One region of the Streptomyces sp. NPDC050610 genome, then DNA from elsewhere that is predicted to be linked to it. Evidence: riboswitches for the same ligand, from Rfam matches in the RefSeq annotation. Region 1 holds a riboswitch; each other region holds the start of a gene.

What was found. Region 1 has a riboswitch for cobalamin ahead of AB0I22_RS26085 (cobalamin biosynthesis protein). Riboswitches for the same ligand answer to the same signal wherever they lie in the genome.
Region 2: it holds a riboswitch for cobalamin, as region 1 does, so the genes downstream of both, AB0I22_RS14095 (ABC transporter substrate-binding protein) here and AB0I22_RS26085 (cobalamin biosynthesis protein) in region 1, are expected to answer to the same signal.
Region 3: it holds a riboswitch for cobalamin, as region 1 does, so the genes downstream of both, AB0I22_RS28290 (ABC transporter substrate-binding protein) here and AB0I22_RS26085 (cobalamin biosynthesis protein) in region 1, are expected to answer to the same signal.

The regions. Positions count from the first base shown of each region.
Region 1 is NZ_JBFAIV010000023.1:59,802-63,068, forward strand. Features, by position in the region: gene AB0I22_RS26080 (cobyric acid synthase) at 1-251, opposite strand, end outside; partial or broken gene AB0I22_RS26085 (cobalamin biosynthesis protein) at 998-1,939, opposite strand; cobalamin riboswitch at 1,994-2,128, opposite strand; gene AB0I22_RS26090 (hypothetical protein) at 2,308-2,547, opposite strand; gene AB0I22_RS26095 (inorganic phosphate transporter) at 2,566-3,267, opposite strand, start outside.
Region 2 is NZ_JBFAIV010000009.1:126,625-129,891, reverse strand. Features, by position in the region: gene AB0I22_RS14100 (DUF6603 domain-containing protein) at 1-954, opposite strand, end outside; cobalamin riboswitch at 1,683-1,814, shown strand; gene AB0I22_RS14095 (ABC transporter substrate-binding protein) at 1,850-2,848, shown strand; gene AB0I22_RS14090 (iron ABC transporter permease) at 2,845-3,267, shown strand, end outside.
Region 3 is NZ_JBFAIV010000027.1:12,683-15,949, forward strand. Features, by position in the region: gene AB0I22_RS28290 (ABC transporter substrate-binding protein) at 1-1,315, opposite strand, end outside; cobalamin riboswitch at 1,367-1,496, opposite strand; gene AB0I22_RS28295 (PA14 domain-containing protein) at 1,655-3,267, opposite strand, start outside.

The sequences.
Region 1 (3,267 bases):
TCGCTGCCGGGCTTGAGGAGCACCGGGTTCATCAGCGCGCTCGGCTCCACGCGCGCCGCCGCGGCCTGCATCGCCTGCGCCCGCCCGATCTCCGCGCCCTCGCGGGTCACGAACGAGTTCAGCGACATGTTCTGCGCCTTGAACGGGGCGACCTTGACGCCCTTGCGGACCAGCCACCGGCAGATCCCCGCCGTCACCACGCTCTTGCCCGCGTCCGAGGTGGTCCCCGCGACGAGCAGCCCACCGCCGATCGGGCCGCCCGGCCCGTGTACGTCGCCTGTCACCGCTGTCTCCTCGCTCCGCGAACCCACACCGGCCCCCATTCACCCGCCACGAGCCTGCCCACAACACCGGCCACTGCCACCCCGCCGACCACTCCCGCAACACCACGGAGCAGGACGGCACCGCGCCCCGGCCCTGCGGCACCTGCCCGGCCGGGACCGACAGCGGCGGCCACGCTGGTCCGTCCGCAGGCCGCGCCCGAGCGGCGGTTCACACCCGTTACCGCTCTTACCGCCCCCGCCGCGCCGCCCCCGTCGCTCGGGGCAGGGACAGCAGCCGGTGCCCCGGTTCGTCCGTCGGCAACGCTCGTACTCCTCCTGCTCACGCCAGCGACGTCGCCCGCCGCGCCCGTACGGCCGGCCGCATCCGCCGGGCCGGTCACGCCCGTTACCTTGCTCGCCGCGCCGACCGGCCCGCAGGCCGCACCTGCGCGGCGGGTTATGCCCGCCACCGCTCTTGCCGCCCCAGCCTCGTCGCTCGGGACAGGGACAACAACCGGCGCCCCGGTCCGTCCGTCGCCAACGCCCGTACTCCTCCTGCTCACGCCCGTGACGTCGCCCGCCACGCCCGTACGGCCGACCGCTCCGGCCCGTCCGGCCGCGCCCGTACGGCCCAGCGCCTCCGCCGCCTCCGCCACGCCCGCGACAGCGCGCGCCACGCCCGTGACGGCTTCGGCCGCGCTGCCGCCTCCCCGGCTCCGCCCCCTGCCCGCGGCGGCCAGGAGCGCCGCCCGTCCGGCGATCGCGCAGCCCAGCGCCAGCAGGGAGACCCGCCGCGAGAGCCGTACCGCCCGTTCGATGTCCGCGACGGCGACCGGGCGCAGCTCCGCTCCGAGTACGGGTCGGTGCTCGACCCGGCCCTGGTAGGCGAGGGTGCCGCCGAGGCGCACGCCGAGGGCGCCCGCGAAGGCGGCCTCGACCGGGCCGGCGTTGGGGCTCGGGTGTTTTGCCGCGTCGCGGCGGGCCACGCGCCACGCGCCGCGCGGGTCGGGCCCGGCGACGGCGGCGAGCACGGCGGTCAGCCGCGCCCCCGGCCAGCCGGCGACGTCGTCGAGGCGGGCGGCGGCCCAGCCGAACCGGCGGTGGCGCGGCGACTTGTGGCCGACCATGGCGTCCAGCGTGTTGACGGCGCGGAAGCCGATCAGCCCCGGCACTCCGCCGAGGCCGCCCCACACCAGCGCGCCGACCACCGCGTCCGAGGTGTTCTCGGCGACGGACTCCACCACGGCGCGCGCGATCTGCTGCTCGTCCAGTTCGCGGGGGTCGCGCCCGCACAGATGCGGCAGCCGCTCCCGCGCCGCCGCGAGGTCCCCGGCGGCCAGCGCGCCGCCGACCGCCCGCGCCTCGCGGCCCAGGGAGGTGCCGCCGAGCACGGCCCAGACGGCGGCGGCGGTCAGCGCGGTCTCGGCGGCGCGGGGCGCGGGGGCGGTGCGTACGGCACGGGCCAGCAGCGCGCCGCCCGCGGCGGCGCCGCCCGCGCACAGCGCGGTGTGCAGTGCGCCGAGGCCGCGGTGGTCGCGCCACAGGGCGCGCTCGGCCGCGGCGGCGGCGCGTCCGAAGGCGGCCACGGGGTGGCCGCGGCGGGGGTCGCCCGCGAGGAGGTCGCCGAGGAAGCCGAGGGCGGCGCCGTACGCGAAAGGGGCGTGACCGGCACGCATCCGTATGTGTCCTCACTCAGGGTCCGCGCCCTGGCTCGACGTGACCGGCGACCAGAGTCTCCTGGCTCCCGGATCCGCGCTTTCCCCGGCCTTCCAGCTCGCTGTCGGCGAGCCGTGGCCTGTGAGCAGTGGGGGAGCGCTCCCCGGTAACAGTGGCGGGACCGCGCCGGATTCGCACCGGCTTCCTCTGCTGTCGCCGTTTGGCTCCGGAAGTCCACCATGGCCCGGGAACGGCCGTCAACTCACGCTTGACCTGCGACGGGGGAGTGTGCGGAGGCACACAGCGGGAAGCGCGGAAGGGCCCGCCGGGCGGCGGCGTCGAAACGCTCCGCCGCCCGGCGGGCCCGAAGGCGCCGCCGTCGCCCGGCTCAGGCGACGATGAGGTAGATGCCGTACGCGACGACCGCCGCGCACAGGGCGAAGCAGGCGTACGCGCCGGTGCGGGCGAGGGCGCCGGGGCCGCCGGTCGCGGCGGCCGTGCCGTTCCCCTGTTCCCGTGGTTTGCGGGACGTGCCGACGATGCCGAGCGTGAACACGCCCACCATGCCGACCGTCACCACGAGGCTGACGCCGAAGACCTGCCCGAGGGCCGCCCAGTCGATGTTCATGGCGTGGTTCCTGGTTCCTTAGCTGGTGGCCGCGGCGGCCGGGGCGAGGTCGTGGGACTGGGGGCCCGGCGCGTCCGCCGCGGCGAGCGGACCGGCGGGCGGCGGGGCGACGCTCTGGAGCGCGGCGGTGACCACGCCGGCCGGCTCGGCGGCCGGGGCGTCCGCGGCCCCCGGGGCGGCGGCTTCGGGCGCGTTCACATTGGTGTGGTCGACCGGCTTGCGGCGCGAGGCCGCCCAGATCGCGCCGCAGACGGCGAGGGCGAGGACGGCGACCGCGGTGATGCCCCAGTCGCCCTGATCGGCGAGGAGCGCCGCGCCGCCGGAGACGAGGGCCGCGGCCGGGAGCGTCAGGCACCAGGCGATGACCATGCGGCCGGCGGTCGACCAGCGGACGACGCCGCCCTTGCGGCCGAGGCCGGAGCCCATCACCGCGCCGGAGCAGACCTGGGTGGTGGAGAGCGCGAAGCCGAGGTGGGAGGAGGAGAGGATGACGGCGGCCGCGCCGGTCTGGGCGGCGAAGCCCTGCGGCGGCTGGATGTCGGTGATGCCCTTGCCCATGGTGCGGATGATGCGCCAGCCGCCCAGATAGGTGCCGAGCGCGATGGCGAGGCCGGCCGAGACGATGACCCACAGCGGCGGGTCGGAGTGCGGGGCGACGACGCCGCCGGTGACCAGCGCGAGGGTGATCACGCCCATGGTCTTCTGCGCGTCGTTGGTGCC
Region 2 (3,267 bases), on a different contig from region 1:
CAGGTCCGAGCCGGTCTGGACCAGCGCCATCGCATGGCCCCGGAAAGTCTCGAAGCAGTCGAAGGCCAGACCCGCGGCGAACCACAGGTCACCCTCTTGCGGGCGCACCCAGGGGGCGGGGCCACTGATCAGCTCCCCCAGCACCTTCAGCGGATCGACCTCGTCGTCGGCCCCGATCGCTCCCGGGTCGTCGAGCGCCATCAGGAACGGGAAACCGCTCAGCGCGTCGGCCGCCGGCACCCGCACCCGGCTGTTCCAGCCGAACCCCGCCGAGATTCCGCGTACTTGGAACATCGGCGGACCGAACCCGGTGGCGCTGCCCAGCGAGCCGTAGGCGAACAGCGACGGCTCGCCGCCGTTGTCGGGGATGACGTAGGCGCCCATCGCGGAACCGTTGAACGCCCCGGTGTCCACCAGCAGTACCCCGCCGACCACCGCCTTGTAGGGCGGTGAGGCCGGCAGCGCGGTCAGCGCGCCCGCGATCCGCAGCGGCGGGTTCGCGTAGTCCACGCTCAGGCCGTTCTCACCGCCCGGCGTACCGATCGGCGACCAACCGCGTACCGACGGGGCCTCCAGGATCCGCACGCCCTTGCGTCGCCGAGGCCCGGGGCGGGGGATGAAGACGCCGTTGTCGGTGACCAGGGCCTGCGGGCCACGATCAGCCTCGCGTTCACCGCCGGTACGCCGTCGCACCGCGGGCAGGGCACGGCCCAGGCCGTCCAGGCGTCCGGAGTCGGCCGTCGGCACGGGAGCCCGCCGGGTCAGCCGCAGGGCACGGCCGTCCGCCACCGCCCAGGCCCCGGCCGGCAGCGGCGCCCCGGCCGGGGCACCGTCGACCAGCACCAGCCCGCGGCCCTCGCCCAGGTCGGCGGCGGCCAACGTCCCGGTCACCCGTTCGCCGTCATCGGTGAAAGAGACCCGCACCGGGACCGGGGCGGGTGACGCGGTGGTCATGGCCCGCCCCGTGACCGCGAATTCACCCGGGTCGCATATAGCGCCCTCGACCCGTAAGAGGCCCCCTCGCAGAACCAGCGCCGCGGCACCGTGGTCGCCGAGGACGGACCCCGGAATTTCGACAGCACCTCCCGGGCCCGTCTGATCGAGGAGCTTACGGATATCTTCCACACGTGCTGTCACAGCGCTCCAGCCCTCGAATCGGCGGAAAAGGTGGGAAGGCCCACCCAGGCACCACCCAGGCGCGGGCCCGGAAAGGGCCAGGGCATCCACTGCGAGATCTTAATCAGCACCCCACGGTAAGTGCATGGATGGCTACTTTCGGTTAGCGGATTGGCTGAAAGGTGATACCCGGACAACTCTCCGTGCGGCGGACCAAAGGGATTCGGTCCTTGACCTCGGTCTTTCGTGGTGATTCGCCGAGGGGGTCGGTGGATCATCGGCTCCCTATCGGATCTCACCGTGCTGCTCGACGGCCGGTGTCCGGGCCGATGCCGGGTCCTCGGCGTGTGCGGATGGAACGGCGCCGGTGATCACCATGCCGGCCGGGCTTCGGCCCGTACGGAGCGGACCGCCCGCAGCGCGCCGCACCACCCCTCGGCTGGGTCGACCGGAACTTCAGCGCCTTCGTGCCGTATCCAGTGGTTTCTGCGGACGCGCAGAGGGCGCTCCCGGGGCGGGGCCGCCTGGCGGGCTCAGCCGCGGGCCCCGATCAGCCGTCTGGCACACTGTGCTCACTCAATCAAGGCGGTCAGGGCCAGGAAGCCGGTGCGAATCCGGCGCGGTCCCGCCACTGTGACCGGTCGACCTCTCGTGGGCGCGGCCGGCAGCCAGATACTGTCTGGCCGCCTTTCCGTACCGACCGGGGACGAGGATCCCTCGGAAAGGCATGTACATGCTCCGCACCGGCGCGGTCTCGCGCACGCTTCTGACGTCTCTGCTGCTGCTCCCGCTCGCCGCGTGCGGCACGTCCGGCTCATCCGGCGCGGACAAGAGCGACGACAAGGCGGGCGGTGCGGCCGCCGGTTTCCCGTACACGGTCACCAACTGCGGAGTGAAGACCACGTTCACGCAGGCGCCGAAGCGGGCCGTCGCGCTCAATCAGCACGCCACCGAGATCCTGCTCGCCCTGGGGCTGAAGGACCGCATGGCGGGCACCGCCTATCTCGACGACAAGATCAGTCCCGAATACCGGAAGGCTTACGACTCGGTGAAGGTGCTCGCCGAGAAGTACCCGTCGAAGGAGACCCTGCTCGGCGCGAATCCCGATTTCGTGTACGGCGGCTACGCCAGCGCCTTCGACAAGGGCGAGGGCCGCGACCGTACCGGATTTCAGAAGTCCGGGATCAACACCCGCCTGAACATCGAGAGCTGCGCCAAGGGGCCGATCGGCGTCGACGACCTCAAGACCGAGGTCACGCAGGTGTCGCGGATCTTCAACGTCCCCGAGCGCGGCAAGAAGCTCATCGCGCGGGAACAGAAGGGCCTCGACTCCGTCGCCGCACGCCTCACGGGCATCGAGCCGGTCTCCGTGTTCGTGTACGACTCCGGCGACTCCAGCGCGTTCACCGCGGGCGGCCAGGGGCTCGGCAACGACATCATCCGCCGCGCGGGCGGCCGCAACGTCTTCGCGGACGTCGGCAAGTCCTTCGCCGACGTCTCCTGGGAACGCGTCATCGCCCGCAAGCCCGACGTCGTCGTGATCTACGACTACGGCGGCACCAGCGTCGCCGCGAAGAAGCAGCGGCTGCTGGACGACCCGGCGCTCAAGAACGTCCCGGCGATCAAGAACAAGCGGTTCGCGGTGCTGCCGCTGTCCTCGGCCGTGCTCGGGATACGCGCCGCCGACGCCGTCGACGGCCTCGCCGCGCAACTGCACCCCGACGCGAAGTGAGCGGCGTCCGCACCCGGTGCTTTCCCCTGCTCGTCGCCGTGCTCGTCCTGGCGGTGGGCGCGGCGGCTGTCGCCGGACTCGCCATCGGGGCCGTGGGGATCCCGCCGGGGGAGGTGCTGCGCATCCTGGTCTCCGGTGAGCGCGGCGGCGCGTTCGCGTCCATCGTGTGGGACGTGCGGATGCCGCGCGTCATCCTCGCCGTCGTGGTCGGCGCGGGGCTCGCCGTCGCCGGAACCGTGCTACAGGCCGTGGTCCGCAACCCGCTCGCCGACCCGTACCTGCTCGGCGCCTCGTCGGGCGCCTCCTCCGGCGCGGTCCTCGTCATCGTGCTCGGGGTCGGAGCGGGCACCGCGAGCACCGTCGCGCTGCCGGTGGCCGCGTTCATCGGCTCCATGGGCGCCCTCGTCGTCGTGTACGCG
Region 3 (3,267 bases), on a different contig from region 1:
GGGCGGCTCCGCCGCGGACGCGCTGCTCAAGGAAGTCGGAGACCGGCAGGGTGGAGGTGGTATTGAAGGCTGCGATGCCCTTGGTCTTGATCTCGCTGAAGTACGTGCTGGAGGCGCGGGTGTTGACGGTCAGCTTCAGCCCCACTTCGCGCAGCTGCCGCGCCATCAGGTCCGCGGCCGGCTCCCAGGCGGCGTCGACGGAGCTGGTCTCCACGGTGATGTGCAGGCCGTCCGCACCGGCTTCCTTCACCAGCTCGCGCGCCGCGTCGACGTCCCGCTTGAGGGGTTTGAGGTCGTCGGGGTAGCCGCGCAGGCCGAGGCCGAACAGGTCGTCGCCGGCCTCGCCGTGACCGGCGAGCGCGACTCTGACCAGGGCTTCCCGGTCGATCCCGAGCCGAACGGCGCGTATCAGCCGCGGATCGTCGAACGGTTTGCGCCCGGTGCGCAGGAGCAGTTGCTGCGCGGTGGCCCGCTTCGCGGTCAGCAGTCGCGTCGAGCCGTCCCTCTTCAGCCGCTCCACGGAGGAGCCGGCCATGTCGGCGCCGTAGTGCACCTGGCCCGACAGCAGCGCGTTCAGCCGCGCCGACTCCTCGTTCGCGGGGACGATCTCCAGCTCGGCGATGTGCGGGGCGCCGTCCCAGTGGTCCGCCCAGCTCCGGTAGCGGGCGGTGCCGCCGGGGGTGAACGACACGTAGGTGAAGGGGCCGGAGCCGACGGGCTTGCGGAAGTCGGTCGTCCCGTCCGGGATGATCTCGGTGCCGGGGCCGGCGAGGACGGTGGGGAACTCGAAGTTCGGCGCCTTCAGCACGAAGACGACGGACCGCGTGCCGTCGGCCTTGCTCGCGGTGAAGTCGATCGCGGAGAGCAGCACCTGCGAGGGCGAGCCGGTCTCGGGGTCGGCGGCGCGGCGGTAGCTGTACAGGACGTCCTTCGCGGTGACCGGCCGTCCGTCGTGGAACTTCGCCGCGCGCAGGCGGATGCGCCACCGGGTACCGGAGGCGTCGCTCTCCCACGACTCCGCGAGCCTTTCGCGGACCGACATGTCGTCGGCGTACGTACCGAGGGTGTCGTAGAGGGCCTTGGCGCGGGCCTGGTCGACGAAGTTCGGGGCGACGTGCGGGTCGAGGGTCTCCTGGGAGCCGCCGGAGGTGAACGCCGCGCGGAACCGGTCGCCGCCGCCCCCGTCCTTGGTGTCGCCTCCGCAGCCGCTGAGCAGGCCGGTACCGGCGAGCGCCAGGGCGCCTGAGGCGGCCAGTACGCCCCGCCTGCCTGGTCGCGGTCGTCGCTCCGGCTGCGTCCGGGCATGCGTCGTCACATCGATCCTCTCCGGGGTGTCCTCGCCCCTGCCGCTGGACCGGCGACGGGTCAGTCTTCTGGCTCCCGGATCGTCGCTCGCCTCCGCCTTCCCGCCCGCTTAGCGCGGTCAGTGGCGTGCGGGAGGATCGCTTCCCGGTCACAGTGGCGGGACCGCGCCGGACTCGCACCGGCTTCCTGGTCCCCGTCGCCTCGTGCGCTCATTGTGGCGCACGGGGCGACGGGGGCTTCAACCCGGTGGGATCAGGCGGGGAGAGCGGCCGTCCGCCCGCGGCGAGCAGCCGGCCGCCCTCCCGTCATGGCTCGATCAGACCGGCCGTCATGGCTCGATCAGGCCGGCTCAGGCGCACCCGGCGGGCTGTGCCCGCGAGGCGTCGCGGATCAGCGCCCGCTGCGCGTCGTGCACCCGTTTCACGTCGGGCTTCACGACCCTGCGGTCATAGGTGAGCAGGCCGTTCAGCTCGCCCTCCACATCGGAGATCTGCGTGTAGACGGCGCCGTTGCCGCCCTTGCAGGCCAGCGCCCGCACCTCCTTCAGCTTGTCGAGGTAGGCGTCCGTGTACGTGGCCGGGTCCACGTCCACGTACGACTGCTGCACGGACCACGCGTGTCCGGGGACGCCGAGCCCGAGGCCGCCGTACTCCCCGGCCACCAGAGCCCGTTTGCCGTCCGGGTGCGGGGGCAGCGCGGGGCTCGGATATCCGTGCTCGTCCATGATGTCGCCGGTGCCGCCGTCGACCCCGAGGTTGAGCCCCGACATCGAGTTGATCAGCCGCGTCGGGTCCCACGCCTTGGCCTGGTCGGCGACGCGGGCCTCGTCGTACTGGCCCCAGCCCTCGTTGAACGTGACCCACATGGCGACCGACGGATGGTTGTAGTGCTGGTCGATCATGGTCTTCAGCTCACGCTCGTACTCGGCGCGCGCCGCCGTGCTCGGGTTCACCCCCGCCGCCATCGCCGGCATGTCCTGCCATACGAGCAGCCCCAGCTTGTCGGCCCAGTAGAACCACCGGTCCGGCTCGACCTTGATGTGCTTGCGGACGGAGTTGAACCCCATCCGCTTGTGCATCTTCAGGTCGTACGCGAGTGCCTTGTCGCTCGGCGCGGTGTGCAGCCCGTCGGGCCAGAACCCCTGGTCCAGCGTGGCCATCATGAAGACGGGCTTCCCGTTCAGGACGGTGCGCGGAGTGCCGTCCACCCGCTGCACGGAGATCGACCGCATGCCGAAGTAGCTCTTGACCCGGTCCCGGCCGACGCTCACCTTGAGGTCGTACAGGTAGGGGTCGTCCGGCGTCCACAGGCGCGGCTTGGCGATCTTCAGGTCGAGCGCATGCCCCGACCGGCCCGTAACGGTGCCGACCTTGCGCTTTCCGGCGTACACGGTGGCAGTGACCGGAAGGCCGCTGCGCACGCCCGCGGTCTCGACGGTCAGCCTGCCGCTCGCGTCGGGCGTCAGCTTCAGACCGGAGACATGATCCGCGGCGACGGGCTCCATCCACACGGTCTGCCAGATCCCGGAGGAGGGTGTGTACCAGATGCCGCTGGGGTCGAGGCGCTGCTTGCCCATCGGCGGGTTCTCACCGTTCGCCGCGTCGGTCGGGTCGTACACGCCGACGATGAGCTCCTGGGTGCGCCCCGGCTTCAGCGCGTCCGTGATGTCCGCGCTGAACTTGTCGTACCCGCCCTTGTGATCGGCGACCTTCTTGCCGTTCACGTACACCTGCGCCTGCCAGTCGACGGCGCCGAAGTTCAGCTGGAGCCGCTTGCCGCGGCCCACCTGCCAGTTCGCCGGAACCGTGAAGGTGCGCCGGTACCACATGCGGTCCTCATGGCGCTCGATCCCGGAGAGCTGCGACTCCACCGGGTACGGCACCAGGATCTTCTCGCCCAGTCGCCTGCCCGCCGGCACGGCGTCGCCCGCCTTGGCCGCGGCGAACTCCCACCTCCCGTTGA